2 regions of the Vibrio echinoideorum genome follow, and region 2 is predicted to be linked to the other one. Evidence: riboswitches for the same ligand, from Rfam matches in the RefSeq annotation. Region 2 holds a riboswitch; the other holds the start of a gene.

Region 1 (7,848 bases), 330 kb from region 2:
GATGTACTCTGGCAACTTACCGATCCCGAAGACTACGGTGAAATTCTTGATGAGCTAAACGAAGACGTCAAAGATGCTCTTGTGTCGAAAATGGCGCCTGAGACATTAGCAGAAGCAACCGAAGGCATGGAAACCGATGACGTCGCGTACGTACTTCGAAGTCTGCCCGACGATGTTTCTCGCGAAGTCCTTTCTCAAATGGACTCCGTCGATCGTGCACTAGTTGAAACCGCACTGTCGTACCCCGAAGATTCAGCCGGTGCGATTATGAACACCGACGTAATCACGATTCGTGGCGATGTCGATGTCGATGTTGTGTTGCGTTATCTGCGCATGCGCGGCGAACTTCCGGACGCAACCGATGCTCTGTATGTTATCGACGACGATGAACGCCTCATTGGTAACCTATCGCTCAGTACACTGATTACGACGCAACCCGATGTGGCGGTTTCAGAAGTAATGGAAGATGCAGACGAAGCGATCGCAGTTGAAACCAGTGCCTCTGATATTGCCAGTCTATTTGAACGTCGTAATTGGGTTTCTGCACCAGTCGTTGATAGGAACCAACACCTTGTGGGTCGTATCACGATCGATGATGTGGTTGATGTCATTCGTGAAGATGCCGAGCACTCAATGATGAGTATGGCGGGTATGGACGATGACGAAGATACCTTCGCTCCGGTCGTAAAATCCGCTCGTCGTCGTAGTGTGTGGTTAGGCGCAAATGTTTTGGCAGCACTCGCAGCAGCGTCTGTGTCTAACATGTTTGAGGCAACACTGAATGAGATGGCAGCCATCGCTGTTTTGATGACCATCGTACCGTCCATGGGTGGTGTTGCTGGTAACCAAACCGTCGCCTTGGTGATTCGAGGTTTAGCACTTGGTCACATCGGTGACAGTAACAAACGTGAATTACTGCTCAAAGAAGCCTCTATCGGCTTCCTTAACGGCATCCTATGGGCTGTGATCATTGGTGGTATCGTTGTAGCTTGGAAAGGCAATTGGATACTGGGAGGAATCATCTCAGCGGCGATGATGACCAACTTGCTCGTCGCCGGTATTGCTGGTGTAACCATTCCTGTGATGCTGAAGAAGATGAATATCGACCCTGCCCTCGCTGGTGGTATGGCACTCACAACGGTAACTGATGTGATTGGCCTATCGGTGTTCTTAGGCTTAGCTACGATACTCATCTAACGCGTACTTATCTAACTCATACTTATCTGGTGTGAATAAACAGGTGACCGATTTTAAGATAGGACGCCGAATACAAAAAGGGAGCCAATGGCTCCCTTTTTTAATGCGTCAGATTTAAATTTCAGATTTAAGTCTCATGTTTAAACTAAAGCAAATTAAGTAAATTACTCACCCGCGACTTTCATCGATTCAAGCAAGATAGAGCCTGTTTGAATTTGTGAACGCGTTTCAACATCGTTACCGACCGCAACAATCTGAGTAAACATGTCTTTTAGATTACCTGCAATAGTCACTTCCGATACTGGGTATTGGATCTCTCCGTTTTCAACCCAGAAACCCGCAGCGCCACGAGAGTAATCGCCAGTAACGGTATTCACGCCTTGCCCCATGACTTCAGTAACAAGGAAACCAGTGCCGAGCTCTTTTAGCATCTGCTCAAAGTTTTGTCCGGTCGAGTTAACGAACCAGTTATGAATACCACCAGCATGGCCTGTTGGTGTCATATCCATTTTACGTGCAGCGTAGCTGGTTAGTAGGTAAGTTGCTAACACACCATCGGTGATGATTTCACGGTCTTGAGTGTAAACACCTTCACTATCAAATGGGCTAGAAGCCAGACCACGTAAGAGGTGTGGACGCTCTGAGATATTGAACCAATCAGGTAGAATTTTCTGACCTAAGTGATCTAACAAGAAAGATGATTTACGGTAAAGGTTACCGCCACTAATCGCCATCACAAGGTGACCAATGAGGCCTGTCGCGACATCGTTAGCGAACATAATTGGGTATTGGCCTGTTGGTAGCTTTTTAGCATCCAAGCGGCTGACAGTCTTTTCTGCAGCTTCTTGACCGACACGTTCAGGTGTCCATAGCTCATCACGGTGACGTGCAACTGTGTAGCTGTAGTCTCGTTCCATTTCACCGTTAGCGCCTTGACCAATCACACAACAGCTCGTGCTATGGCGACTTGAGGCGTAGCTCGCGAGTAAACCGTGACTATTGCCATAAACCTTAACGCCATAATGGCTGTCATAGCTTGCGCCATCACTTTGTTTGATCTTGTCGCTATAAGCTAACGCTTGTCTTTCAGCAGCAATCGCAATCTCAGCGGCATAGTCAGGATTTGGTTCATCAGGATGAAAAAGATCCAAATCTGGAATTTCTTTCACCATGTATTCTTTTGCGGCTGGACCTGCAAACGGATCTTCAGAGGTGTATTGAGCAATATCCAATGCAGCAGCGACAGTTTGAGCAATCGCCTTTTCACTTAGATCAGATGTGGATGCACTGCCTTTCTTCTGGCCGCGATAAACAGTAATACCTAGTGCACCATCACTATTGAATTCAACGTTTTCCACTTCACACATACGTGTTGAAACACTTAAACCCGTTGACTTAGTAATAGCGACCTCAGCTGCGTCTGCACTCACTGACGCCATATCCAACGCTTTAGCTACTGCGGCTTCTAGCTCAACTCTTTGCTGGGCGACTTGCTGTTTTACATCCATATCTATTCTAATTTTTTAGGTCAATATTACGTAGGATAACAAGAATTTCGCTTTCTCCCCAAGATTCTTGCTAAAATAGGCAATATATTCGTTTGAGATAGTGACATAGGCAGAAAAGATGGCTCGCAAAAACCAAAAAGCCCCATGGGAACCAGAAGAAGAAATCATCTGGGTAAGTAAGACAGAAATGAAAACGGACATGGATGCCCTGCAAAAGCTGGGAGAAGAGCTTGTTGAACTAAAGCCTTCTATTCTTGATAAGTTCCCTTTGTCTGAAGACCTGGCACAAGCGATTAAAGATGCACAACGCTTTAAAAATGAAGCGAAGCGTCGTCAACTTCAATACATTGGCAAAGTAATGCGTAATGTAGATCCTGAGCCGATTCAAGCTGCTTTAGATAAAATACGTAACAAGCACTCACAAGCAACTGTTGAGCTTCATAAGCTTGAGCTACTGCGTGACCGTATTGTTGAAAAAGGTGATGCTGCAATTTCAGACGTTATGGAAACATACCCTGAAGCAGACCGTCAGCGTCTTCGTCAATTAGCTCGCCAAGCTAACAAAGAAAAATCAGCGAATAAGCCAGCGAAGGCTTCTCGCGAAATTTTTCAAATCTTAAAAGAGCTAAAGCAAGACCAGTAATCGGTACTTCGCTTTACTCAATATTTAATAAAAGACCTAGCACATGCTAGGTCTTTTTTTTCGACTTACTCAATATAAAAAGTCCTCAAGACCAATACTCAGTCGTCACTCACCCGCCTTAACAAACGCGCTTAACTCTGATTGAGAGTGTTCGGCCGTCAACACTTCTATTGAATCTTCAACCAACACTTTACCTAGCGCGACAAAAACAAATTTATTCGCGATACTTCTAGCATCACCTAAATGGTGGGTCACCATCAAAACAGTAATATTTCGCTCTGCCGCTAATCGCCTCACTAGGTTAAGCATCTCTTCGCGAAGCAAGGGATCAAGTGCAGAAAAGGGCTCATCAAGAAGCCAAATATCATGTGGCTGAACAAAACAGCGGGCTAACGCTACACGTTGACGTTGGCCACCAGATAATTGCTCAGGCAACCTATCTAAATACTCAGCAACCCCAACTTGTGTTGCAGCTTGTTCCACTTCGAGCTTTTGGGCTGCTGTAAGCTTTAACCCTGGATGCAACCCCAAACCAATATTCTCACGCACAGTAAGGTGAGCAAACAGGTTATGTTCTTGGAACAACATTGCCAATGGACGTTGGTATGCCTCTTTACCAATCAGAGATTGACCTGCCACTGAAATCTCACCCGATGTAGGTTCAATAAATCCAGCCACCAATGCCAGCAATGTTGATTTACCTGCACCACTCGGCCCCATCAATGCAACAATGTCGCCCTGCTCCGCTTGGAAATCAAAGCTAAACAACTCTTGGTGATAGTGGTAGTCCACATCTTTCATCACTAACATCATCGGTTCCTTAACTCTTTAGTGTCTAGGTTTGAGTTTCGAGTAAATAAAAATTCTATTAAGCTAAAACTGCCCACACTCAGCAGCAGTAAACTCACTGAAACTACTGCGGCGGCTTCCATTTGGTAGCTTCCAAGCAACTGGAATAGGTATAAAGGCAACGTTCTAAAGTCTTGGCTACCAAACAAGGCAATCGCACTTAAATCTCCCATCGCAAGCATGAAGCTGATTGAGAATGCATGTGCCATAGGTTTGCGTAATGCACGCCACTCCACCAATCTGAATCGCGTAAAGCCAGTCATCCCTAGACTCGCACAAACATACTGATACTGCTGAGACAGGTGCAACATAGGTTGAGCCAAGGTTTTAATCACGTAAGGCAGCGCCATCAAGCTGTTCACGGCAATCACAATAAAGAAAGCCAAGCTGAACACATCGGTAAATGAACGCAGCAATAAAAAAAGACCAGTACTGATCACTAACCCCGGCGTCACTAAAATAATCGTGCCAATCAGCTCGATTTTATCGGCTCGAAAATTCTTGTTCTGTAAGCGCCATGCACGACTGGTCAGCAGTATCGCAATACCGATAAAGACAGCGATAACACTGGCCAAAGAAGCCACCCGAACCGAAGTCATTAACGCCGCCCAAAACGGTTCACTGCTGAGTACCGTCAACGCTTGTGAGTTAATTCCACTGAAGATAACCATGGCTAATGGCGGCAATACCAGCATTGAGACTACGATGATCCAAAAGCTATCCCAAGCTTTTGACCACCAGCTGTCCTTAACCAAATATTTCTCTTCCGACAGCTGACTGGCTGTCACGGAAATAGGCTTAGACAAACGCTGAATACTCACCGCTAGCACACCACACAATAGCATTTGCCATATTGCGAGTAACGCACCAGCCTGCAGGTCAAAGTCGAATTTAATTGCTTGATAGATGGCCAACTCGATAGTGGTCGACTTTGGGCCTCCACCTAAAGCCATTACAGTAGCAAAGCTGGTAAAACACAACATGAAGACTAAGCCACAAACATGTGGCAGTTGCTGCCTTAAACGCGGCCATTCAACCCATTTAAATTTATTCCAGTGACTCATACCCAAATGAGCACACAGCTTATGTTGCTCGGCAGGCACGGTATCCAAAGCTTGTAAAAGTAAACGGCTAGCATAAGGCAGGTTAAAGAAGATATGTGCGAGCAAAATGCCATTCAAACCATAAATCGAGAATGGTAATTCAATGTCGAAGTTAGCCAAAAATTTAGCTAGCCAACCACTGTTGCCATAAATCGCGAGCAAGCCAAAGACACCAACTAACACAGGCAGAACCAAGGTCGAGGCGAACAGCCTTAACAACAGAGCTCGTCCAAAAAATTGCCTGCGACATAGAGCGTGAGCAATGGGTATAGCAAAGCCAACACTCAGTAAAGTTGAGAGTGTCGCTTGATAAAAACTGAATTTCGTTACATGCCAATAGTAAGGATCGGACCATACTTGGCTGATATCAAGAGAAGGGGCATTGCTAAGCAATGCCCCAACTGCTGAAACCACGAAGGCGGTAATGAGTATCGCAACCCAGATCCCGACCTTAGGTGTTTTCTTTATCATAAATTGATTTTTTACCGTAAATAGTTCGCTCAAAGTATATTGAACGAACCTTTAAATACAGAAAGTTAAAAGCTAGTTTTTAGAAAGCTAATCGTTAGACAATTAAGTTAGAAAGTAAGTGCACTCTGCCATTCGCGAATCCAAGCCTTACGCTTAGAGGCGATTTCTTCAGGCGTAAAGCTCAGAGCTTTCTGCGGTACCGTTAACTGCTCGAACCCTTTTGGTAGTTCGATGTCAGTCACTGGGTACATCCAGTTGCCCGTTGGCATTGCCGATTGGAACTCGTCACTTAGGATAAACGCCATAAACTCATCAGCCAGTTTTTCGTTCTTACTGCCTTTAACCTTAGCTGCCACTTCGACTTGAGTGTAATGGCCTTCTTCGAAGCTTGCAGCTGCGTACTTAGAGTCACTTTCTGCAATGATGTGGTAAGCCGGAGATGTTGTGTAAGACAAGACTAAGTCCGACTCGCCTTCTAAGAACATAGAGTAAGCCTCAGACCAGCCTTTAGTAACCGTAACCGTCTTCTGAGCAAGCTTCTTCCAAGCTGCTGTCGCTTCATCACCGTATACTGACTTCATCCATAGCATCATGCCTTGACCCGGCGTTGATGTACGTGGGTCTTGGTAAATAACCTTGAGGTCGTCACGCTGCTCAACCAGTTCTTTCAAGCTCTTAGGTGGGTTTGCTAGTTTCTCTTTGTTATAGATAAACGCAAAGTAGCCAAAGTCATAAGGGACAAAGGTGCTGTCGTTCCAGCCGTTAGGAAGTGTCACTGATGACGTATCAACACTGTGCTCAGTCAATAAACCCGTCGCTTTTGCTTCAGCCATTAGATTGTTATCTAGGCCTAACACGATATCTGCTTTGCTATTACTGCCTTCAAGGCGCAAGCGGTTCAGAATCGACACGCCATCTTCTAGCGCGACAAAGTTCACATCGCAACCACACTTTTCTTCAAATGCTTTTTCAACGGCAGGACGAGGGCCCCAATCCGCTGCAAAAGAGTCATAGGTGTAAACCGTTAGGGTATTGTCTGCAGCAAAGGCAGAAAAAGAGATGGCTGTAGTAACAGCAAGAGTTGTTAATGTGAATTTCACTGGACGCTCTCCATGGTCTGAGCGGCACAGGTTTGAGGGAGGAGAACGGTAGAAGTTGTTCCTAACTCAATTCCTACGCCAGCATTATCTGGTTCAGGTTTACGGGTCCCAAGCACTTGCTTGATCTCAGCTCGCATTCATTATTTGAATGGTTCGCTCCCCGATGAGTGTTCAGAATTGTAATTCGAATTTTAACAATAAGCTATCAAGTTTGGATCAATTACGTTGATCGTAACCCCAACGTGGCACTAAACCTTGCTCGATGCCAAGATGATCCAAAATGCGCGCCACCATAAAATCGACCAGATCTTCAATCGACTTAGGTTGATGATAAAAACCCGGAGCGGCAGGCATAATCGTCACACCCATGGTCGATAGCTTATGCATGTTCTCTAAGTGCAGCGTCGAAAATGGCGTCTCACGAACCACCAACAATAGTTGGCCTCGTTCTTTCATGACCACATCTGCAGCTCGTTCAATCAGATTATCCGATAAGCCATGAGCAATTGAAGCCAAGCTTCCTGCGGAACATGGGCAGACTACCATCTGCTTCGGCGCTGCAGAACCAGAGGCAACCGGCGAGAACCAATCATCTTTGCCACACACCACCAGCTTTTCGGGGTCACACCCAAGGTGTTTAACCAAAGCTTGTTTCGCTGCATCTGGTCCAGCAGGTAACTTAAGTTCATGCTCGGTCGCCAACACCACTCGCGCAGCCGACGATATCAGTAAATAAACCTGATAATCCGCCGCCAAAAGGCATTCAAGTAAACGCAGGCCATAAGGCGCACCTGATGCGCCAGTGAAAGCGAGGGTTATAGCTTTATCGTATTTTGTCATGTTCTCAATTACTTCAAAATATAAGGTCGTGGATCAGTTAGCCCTTGAGTGCCAACGCATCCAACAATTTCTGGTGAATACCACCAAAGCCACCATTACTCATTACTAAGATTTGGTCGCCCGCTTGTGCCTCTGAG
Region 2 (7,848 bases):
CACCTGCCTTACAAGCAGGGGGTCACTGGTTCGAGCCCGGTATCGCCCACCATTCTCTAAATATTCTTGGTTATTAAAATGTTCAAACCACTTCTTTTGTCGCTGGTTGGTATGTTTGACCCTGAGAGTCTTTAGAAAATGTGAATTTTAGAACACTGGTTCTTAAAGTCTCATGCTCTTTAACAATTTGGAAAGCTGACTGATTGATTTACTTACGAGTAATTCAATCAAATTTAAAAGTTCTCAATGTTTATCTTTCATTAGATAAACACAACAAACACATTCAAGTGTCTTGTATTCGAATCAATGTTTACATTGATTCACAATTGAGTCCGGCAAACAGTCATTGAGAATTAACCCTTCTTAATGACAACCAAAAACCTTGGTTAGTTGCCATACACTAAGACCCTTTCGGGTTGTATGGTTAAGTGACTAAGCGTACACGGTGGATGCCTTGGCAGTCAGAGGCGATGAAGGACGTAATAACTTGCGATAAGCCCAGATTAGGTAGTAATAACCTTTTGAGTCTGGGATTTCCGAATGGGGAAACCCACGTGCATAAGCACGTATCCTGTTGTGAATACATAGCAACAGGAGGCAAACCGGGGGAACTGAAACATCTAAGTACCCCGAGGAAGAGAAATCAACCGAGATTCCGAAAGTAGCGGCGAGCGAAATTGGATTAGCCCTTAAACTTTTAATGATGCAGGTGAAGAGTCTGGAAAGTCTCGCAGTAAAGGGTGATAGCCCCGTAACCGACACATCATAATCAGTGAAAACGAGTAGGGCGGGACACGTGATATCCTGTCTGAATATGGGGGGACCATCCTCCAAGGCTAAATACTACTGACTGACCGATAGTGAACCAGTACCGTGAGGGAAAGGCGAAAAGAACCCCTGTGAGGGGAGTGAAATAGAACCTGAAACCGTGTACGTACAAGCAGTAGGAGCACCTTCGTGGTGTGACTGCGTACCTTTTGTATAATGGGTCAGCGACTTAATTTTAGTAGCAAGGTTAACCGTTTAGGGGAGCCGTAGGGAAACCGAGTCTTAACTGGGCGTACAGTTGCTAGGATTAGACCCGAAACCAGGTGATCTAGCCATGGGCAGGTTGAAGGTTGAGTAACATCAACTGGAGGACCGAACCGACTAATGTTGAAAAATTAGCGGATGACTTGTGGCTAGGGGTGAAAGGCCAATCAAACCTGGAGATAGCTGGTTCTCCCCGAAAGCTATTTAGGTAGCGCCTCGGACGAATACTACTGGGGGTAGAGCACTGTTAAGGCTAGGGGGTCATCCCGACTTACCAACCCTTTGCAAACTCCGAATACCAGTAAGTACTATCCGGGAGACACACGGCGGGTGCTAACGTCCGTCGTGGAGAGGGAAACAACCCAGACCGCCAGCTAAGGTCCCAAAGTATAGCTAAGTGGGAAACGATGTGGGAAGGCTCAGACAGCCAGGATGTTGGCTTAGAAGCAGCCATCATTTAAAGAAAGCGTAATAGCTCACTGGTCGAGTCGGCCTGCGCGGAAGATGTAACGGGGCTAAGCTATACACCGAAGCTGCGGCTACGTACCTTAGGGTATGTGGGGTAGGGGAGCGTTCTGTAAGCCGTTGAAGGTGGTCTGTAAGGGCTGCTGGAGGTATCAGAAGTGCGAATGCTGACATGAGTAACGATAAAGGGAGTGAAAAACTCCCTCGCCGGAAGACCAAGGGTTCCTGTCCAACGTTAATCGGGGCAGGGTAAGTCGACTCCTAAGGCGAGGCCGAAAGGCGTAGTCGATGGGAAACGGGTTAATATTCCCGTACTTCTTACAATTGCGATGGGGGGACGGAGAAGGCTAGGTGGGCCTGGCGACGGTTGTCCAGGTTCAAGTATGTAGGCGGGTGGTTTAGGTAAATCCGGACCACTACTAACGCTGAGATACGATGTCGAGCTACTACGGTAGTGAAGTCATTGATGCCATGCTTCCAGGAAAAGCCTCTAAGCTTCAGATTGTAAGGAATCGTACCCCAAACCGACACAGGTGGTCGGGTAGAGAATACCAAGGCGCTTGAGAGAACTCGGGTGAAGGAACTAGGCAAAATGGTACCGTAACTTCGGGAGAAGGTACGCTCTTATCAGTGAAGTCCCTTGCGGATGGAGCAGACGAGAGTCGCAGATACCAGGTGGCTGCAACTGTTTATTAAAAACACAGCACTGTGCAAAATCGTAAGATGACGTATACGGTGTGACGCCTGCCCGGTGCCGGAAGGTTAATTGATGGGGTTAGTCTTCGGACGAAGCTCTTGATCGAAGCCCCGGTAAACGGCGGCCGTAACTATAACGGTCCTAAGGTAGCGAAATTCCTTGTCGGGTAAGTTCCGACCTGCACGAATGGCGTAATGATGGCCACGCTGTCTCCACCCGAGACTCAGTGAAATTGAAATCGCTGTGAAGATGCAGTGTACCCGCGGCTAGACGGAAAGACCCCGTGAACCTTTACTACAGCTTGGCACTGAACATTGAACCTACATGTGTAGGATAGGTGGGAGACTATGAAATTGCGTCGCTAGATGTGATGGAGTCGTCCTTGAAATACCACCCTTGTAGTTTTGATGTTCTAACGTTGGTCCCTGAATCGGGATTACGGACAGTGCCTGGTGGGTAGTTTGACTGGGGCGGTCTCCTCCCAAAGAGTAACGGAGGAGCACGAAGGTGGGCTAAACACGGTTGGACATCGTGTGGTTAGTGCAATGGCATAAGCCCGCTTGACTGCGAGAATGACAATTCGAGCAGGTGCGAAAGCAGGTCATAGTGATCCGGTGGTTCTGAATGGAAGGGCCATCGCTCAACGGATAAAAGGTACTCCGGGGATAACAGGCTGATACCGCCCAAGAGTTCATATCGACGGCGGTGTTTGGCACCTCGATGTCGGCTCATCACATCCTGGGGCTGAAGTCGGTCCCAAGGGTATGGCTGTTCGCCATTTAAAGTGGTACGCGAGCTGGGTTTAGAACGTCGTGAGACAGTTCGGTCCCTATCTGCCGTGGGCGTTGGAAAATTGAAAGGGGCTGCTCCTAGTACGAGAGGACCGGAGTGGACGAACCTCTGGTGTTCGGGTTGTCATGCCAATGGCATTGCCCGGTAGCTAAGTTCGGAATCGATAACCGCTGAAAGCATCTAAGCGGGAAGCGAGCCTTGAGATGAGTTTTCCCTGGCACTATAAGTGTCCTAAAGGGTTGTCGTAGACTACGACGTTGATAGGCAGGGTGTGTAAGTGCTGCGAGGCATTGAGCTAACCTGTACTAATTGCCCGTGAGGCTTAACCATACAACACCCAAGGGGTTTTGTGGACTCAGATGTATCAGACCTTGAATGAGTTTGAAGAGAAATACTTTTAGATAAGCTTTCCGAATTTTAAAATTTGCTTGGCGACCATAGCATTGTGGACCCACCTGATTCCATGCCGAACTCAGAAGTGAAACACAATAGCGCCGATGGTAGTGTGGGGTTTCCCCATGTGAGAGTAGGACATCGCCAGGCTTTAAATTAAATCTTTAGGTCGACCGACCTGGGGATATGGACGCTCACTTAGTGAGTTGACCACTGCGGAGTGGTAGTTCAGTTGGTTAGAATACCGGCCTGTCACGCCGGGGGTCGCGGGTTCGAGTCCCGTCCACTCCGCCACTTATTCGATAACCTCGCCTAGTGCGAGGTTTTTTCGAATCTGAAGCAAGATAAAGTTTTAGGGGTGTAGCTCCAATTGGCAGAGCAGCGGATTCCAAATCCGCGTGTTGGGAGTTCGAATCTCTCCACCCCTGCCATATTTAAAGCTCCAGCAGAAATGCTGGAGCTTTTTTGTATCTGTCACTTTTTCAAAGTGACGTTGAGGACCGGAGTGTCAGCCAAGTCGACTATATTGATCCCCATCGAAGCAGAAATCCTAGAGTCTTTTTGATTTACATTTGTTCGATTTTTAATCGATAATTACCTACCTTGAATAGAATATTGTCTTAGAAATGTAAGTGCTTACTTATCTCAGTCTCTTTTATAAGCAATTAACAACACAATCCACACTTCTTTATGAGAATTATTCTCAATATTTTGTTACATTTTGGTCGTTATTACTAAAAGGCAACAAATATGGATATTTCCCGTCGTAAGTTTATTCAATCATCTCTCGCTATATCTGCACTAACAGTACTCCCCGCTTGTTCAATGAAGCGGTCTGCTGATGAGCAAGGAAAGTATGTTTATGACTTAACTGCTGAGCCCTCAACAGCAGAGTTAGTGAAGGGATTTAATACCAATATTTTGGGTTTCAATGGACAGATTCCTGCTCCAACGATTCAGTGTCGACAAGGTGAGAAGGTAATAATTCGTTTTACCAATAAGCTATCAGAACCTACTACCATTCATTGGCATGGCCTAAGAATTCCAATCGAAATGGATGGCGTTCCTTTCTTGAGCCAACCTCCTATTATGCCTGGCGAAACATTCATTTATGAATTTACGCCGCCAGATGCCGGTACGTTTTGGTATCACCCACACATGAATAGCGTGAAGCAGCTTGGTATGGGCTTAGTTGGTCTTATTATCGTAGAAGAGAGTAATCCAGTACGGTTCGATGAAGAACACGCATTGATGCTTAAGCATTGGCACATCGACAAACAGGGTCAATGGAAAGATTTAATGATCCCACGACTCAGTGCTCGTATGGGCACTCCTGGTGAGTGGAGTAGTGTTAATGGAATCCATGAACCCATATATCAGTTGAAGCAGTATGCAGCGACTAGACTGCGTATTGCTAATGTCGATAATACGATCACTTACCCTATTGCTGTCGAAGGGGCTGAAGCATGGGTTATAGCCATCGATGGTAATCCTGTAAAAACGCCTTATAAACTGACTCAACATAAAATTGGTCCGGGTATGCGTGTTGATATCGGATTGATCGCTCCTAAAGCAGGGGAGCGAGTTAACGTTCTCCAAATGAAGGGGCGTTTCCCATTTCCTTTATGTGAATTTGAAGTCGTAGACTCAACATTTACTCAAGAGCGGGTGTTGCCATTATTACCATTGAATCCAGTACCTAACCTAGATATTGCTAATGCTGAAGAGATCGATTTTGTATTCGAGTGGGAGGGCGCGGTATCACCAGTGTCTAAAGATGGGAAGTCCATGCCTAAGTTTTGGCTTGCTAATAAAAGAGCATGGGAAGGAATGAGTAAAGATAATATTCCTAAACCGTTGGCAACTTTAGAACTAGGTAAGACTTACATATTCGATCTTAAGAACGTTACTCAATATCATCACCCGATTCATATTCATGGTCATACATTCACTGTATTGGAAATTGATGGTAAAAAAATTGAAGAACCTTTCCATACAGATACTGTGCTACTTGGAAAAAATGGCCGAGCTAAAGCTGCATTTGTTGCAGACAACCCAGGGCGTTGGATGTACCACTGTCATGTTATTGAACACATGAAAACGGGATTGATGGGATATATTGAAGTTAAGTGACACCTGTAACGTTTAATATTTGCGCATGCATTCTTAGTTTATACCCTCGCTTTTATCGGCGGTAAAGCTAGAATATAGGGACTATTGTTTGGGAGGATTCATGGGTCAGTTATCTATTTTAGGTTTTATTGCCATTGGTGGCGCATTTGGTGCTTGTTCGCGTTATTTGATTTCAGAGTTATGTGTGGTGATGCTAGGACGTGGCTTCCCTTACGGTACGCTGACAGTTAACGTAATTGGCTCTTTAATTATGGGTTTACTCATCGCAGCGTTTGAGAATGAGATGGTTGCGACAGAACCATGGAGGCAGATCATCGGTCTTGGTTTCCTTGGAGCACTGACTACATTTTCTACATTTTCGATGGATAACGTGCTTCTTATGCAGCAGGGTGCTTTCTTTAAGATGGGACTCAATGTGCTACTCAACGTGGTTCTCAGCATCTCAGCAGCATGGATCGGCTTCCAACTTTTGATAAAGTCTTAAAACTTTCTTACGATTTGTTAACAACTCGGCTTGGTTTATCCAAGCCGTTTTTATATACTCGATCGAACTTGTCGGAGTGCCATATGGCTGAGACCGTTAACTCGGGATCCGTTGAACCTGATCAGGCTAATACCTGCGAAGGGAACAAGAGTAGGTATCTAACTAGAATCCTTCTAGAGATCTATCTCCAGATCACAACTGTATTTTCTTGTTGTAATCCCTCTTGTAGCATCAAATCCGTCAAGCATTTTTATCCCTATAAATAATGGCTAAAAGCCAAGGAAAAATGCTATGTCGAGTCGTAAACAAGCAAGACTGGAAGCGAAGAATTTCATTGATTCTTTATCCGTACAACCTTATCCAAATTCAAAAAAAGCTTACATCCAAGGATCTCGAGCGGACATTCAAGTCCCTGTCCGAGAAATATCACTCGCTGATAGCCTTGTGGGTGGCAGCAAAAAAGAGCCTGTATTCGAACCTAATGTACCTATTCAAGTTTACGATACCTCCGGTGTTTATACAGACCCTACACACGAAATAGACCTGTATAACGGTCTTCCTAAGTTGCGAGAGCAATGGATTGATGAGCGTGGCGATACGGAACTGTTAGACGATGTAAGCTCTGTTTACACCAAAGAACGTTTAGAAGATGAAACCCTAGACGACCTTCGTTACGGCAATCTACCTAGAATTCGTCGTGCTACAGGTAACCAATGTGTTACCCAGCTGCATTATGCTCGTCAAGGCATTATCACTCCTGAGATGGAGTACATTGCAATACGTGAGAATATGGGACGTCAGAAGTTTGCTGATGAGCAGCTTAATCATCAACACCCTGGCCATAACTTCGGTGCCAACCTACCGAAAGAAATTACCCCTGAGTTCGTGCGCAAAGAAGTTGCAGAAGGTCGAGCTATTATCCCTTCAAACATCAATCACCCAGAATCAGAACCTATGATTATTGGCCGAAACTTCTTAGTGAAAGTGAACGCCAATATCGGTAACTCTTCAGTAAGCTCTTCGATTGAAGAAGAAGTTGAGAAGCTAGTCTGGTCGACTCGCTGGGGTGGCGATACCGTGATGGACCTTTCCACCGGCCGTAATATCCACGAGACTCGCGAATGGATCTTGCGTAACAGTCCGGTGCCGATTGGTACGGTTCCTATGTATCAGGCGCTTGAAAAAGTGAATGGCGTTGCGGAAGACCTTAACTGGGAAGTGATGCGTGATACCTTGATTGAACAAGCAGAGCAGGGTGTTGATTATTTTACTATCCACGCAGGTTTACTGCTTCGTTACGTCCCTATGACCGCTAAGCGTGTGACTGGCATTGTCTCTCGCGGCGGTTCTATCATCGCGAAATGGTGCCTTGCACATCATCAAGAAAGCTTCCTTTATACCCACTTCCGTGAGATCTGTGAGATCTGTGCGAAGTACGATGTTGCTCTGTCATTAGGTGATGGCCTGCGTCCGGGTTCGATTGCTGATGCTAATGATGAAGCTCAATTCTCGGAATTACGTACTCTAGGTGAGTTGACTAAAGTGGCTTGGGAATACGACGTTCAGGTGATCATTGAAGGTCCTGGGCATGTACCAATGCACCTAATCAAAGAGAATATGGACGAGCAGTTAGAGCACTGCCACGAAGCACCTTTCTATACTTTAGGTCCACTGACGACAGATATTGCCCCTGGTTACGACCATATTACCTCTGGTATTGGTGCCGCCATGATTGGTTGGTACGGCTGTGCGATGCTCTGTTATGTCACTCCTAAAGAACATTTAGGCTTACCAAACAAAGAAGACGTGAAGACTGGCTTGATTACTTACAAGCTGGCAGCACATGCAGCAG

Evidence for each region. A riboswitch is a leader RNA that binds a small molecule or an ion and turns the genes downstream of it on or off. The one in region 2 is predicted to bind thiamine pyrophosphate.
Region 1: another riboswitch for thiamine pyrophosphate. It lies ahead of thiB (thiamine ABC transporter substrate binding subunit); the one in region 2 lies ahead of thiC (phosphomethylpyrimidine synthase ThiC).

The regions. Positions count from the first base shown of each region.
Region 1 is NZ_AP025483.1:361,279-369,126, reverse strand. It holds gene mgtE (magnesium transporter) at 1-1,197, shown strand, start outside; gene pmbA (metalloprotease PmbA) at 1,362-2,705, opposite strand; gene yjgA (ribosome biogenesis factor YjgA) at 2,824-3,348, shown strand; gene thiQ (thiamine ABC transporter ATP-binding protein) at 3,454-4,158, opposite strand; gene thiP (thiamine/thiamine pyrophosphate ABC transporter permease ThiP) at 4,158-5,771, opposite strand; gene thiB (thiamine ABC transporter substrate binding subunit) at 5,879-6,871, opposite strand; TPP riboswitch at 6,925-7,044, opposite strand; gene OCV36_RS01720 (flavin prenyltransferase UbiX) at 7,088-7,711, opposite strand; gene mpl (UDP-N-acetylmuramate:L-alanyl-gamma-D-glutamyl-meso-diaminopimelate ligase) at 7,749-7,848, opposite strand, start outside.
Region 2 is NZ_AP025483.1:32,605-40,452, forward strand. It holds tRNA gene OCV36_RS00135 (tRNA-Val) at 1-52, shown strand, start outside; rRNA gene OCV36_RS00140 (23S ribosomal RNA) at 423-3,316, shown strand; rRNA gene rrf (5S ribosomal RNA) at 3,414-3,529, shown strand; tRNA gene OCV36_RS00150 (tRNA-Asp) at 3,597-3,673, shown strand; tRNA gene OCV36_RS00155 (tRNA-Trp) at 3,734-3,810, shown strand; gene OCV36_RS00160 (multicopper oxidase family protein) at 4,130-5,512, shown strand; gene crcB (fluoride efflux transporter CrcB) at 5,613-5,996, shown strand; TPP riboswitch at 6,059-6,157, shown strand; gene thiC (phosphomethylpyrimidine synthase ThiC) at 6,288-7,848, shown strand, end outside.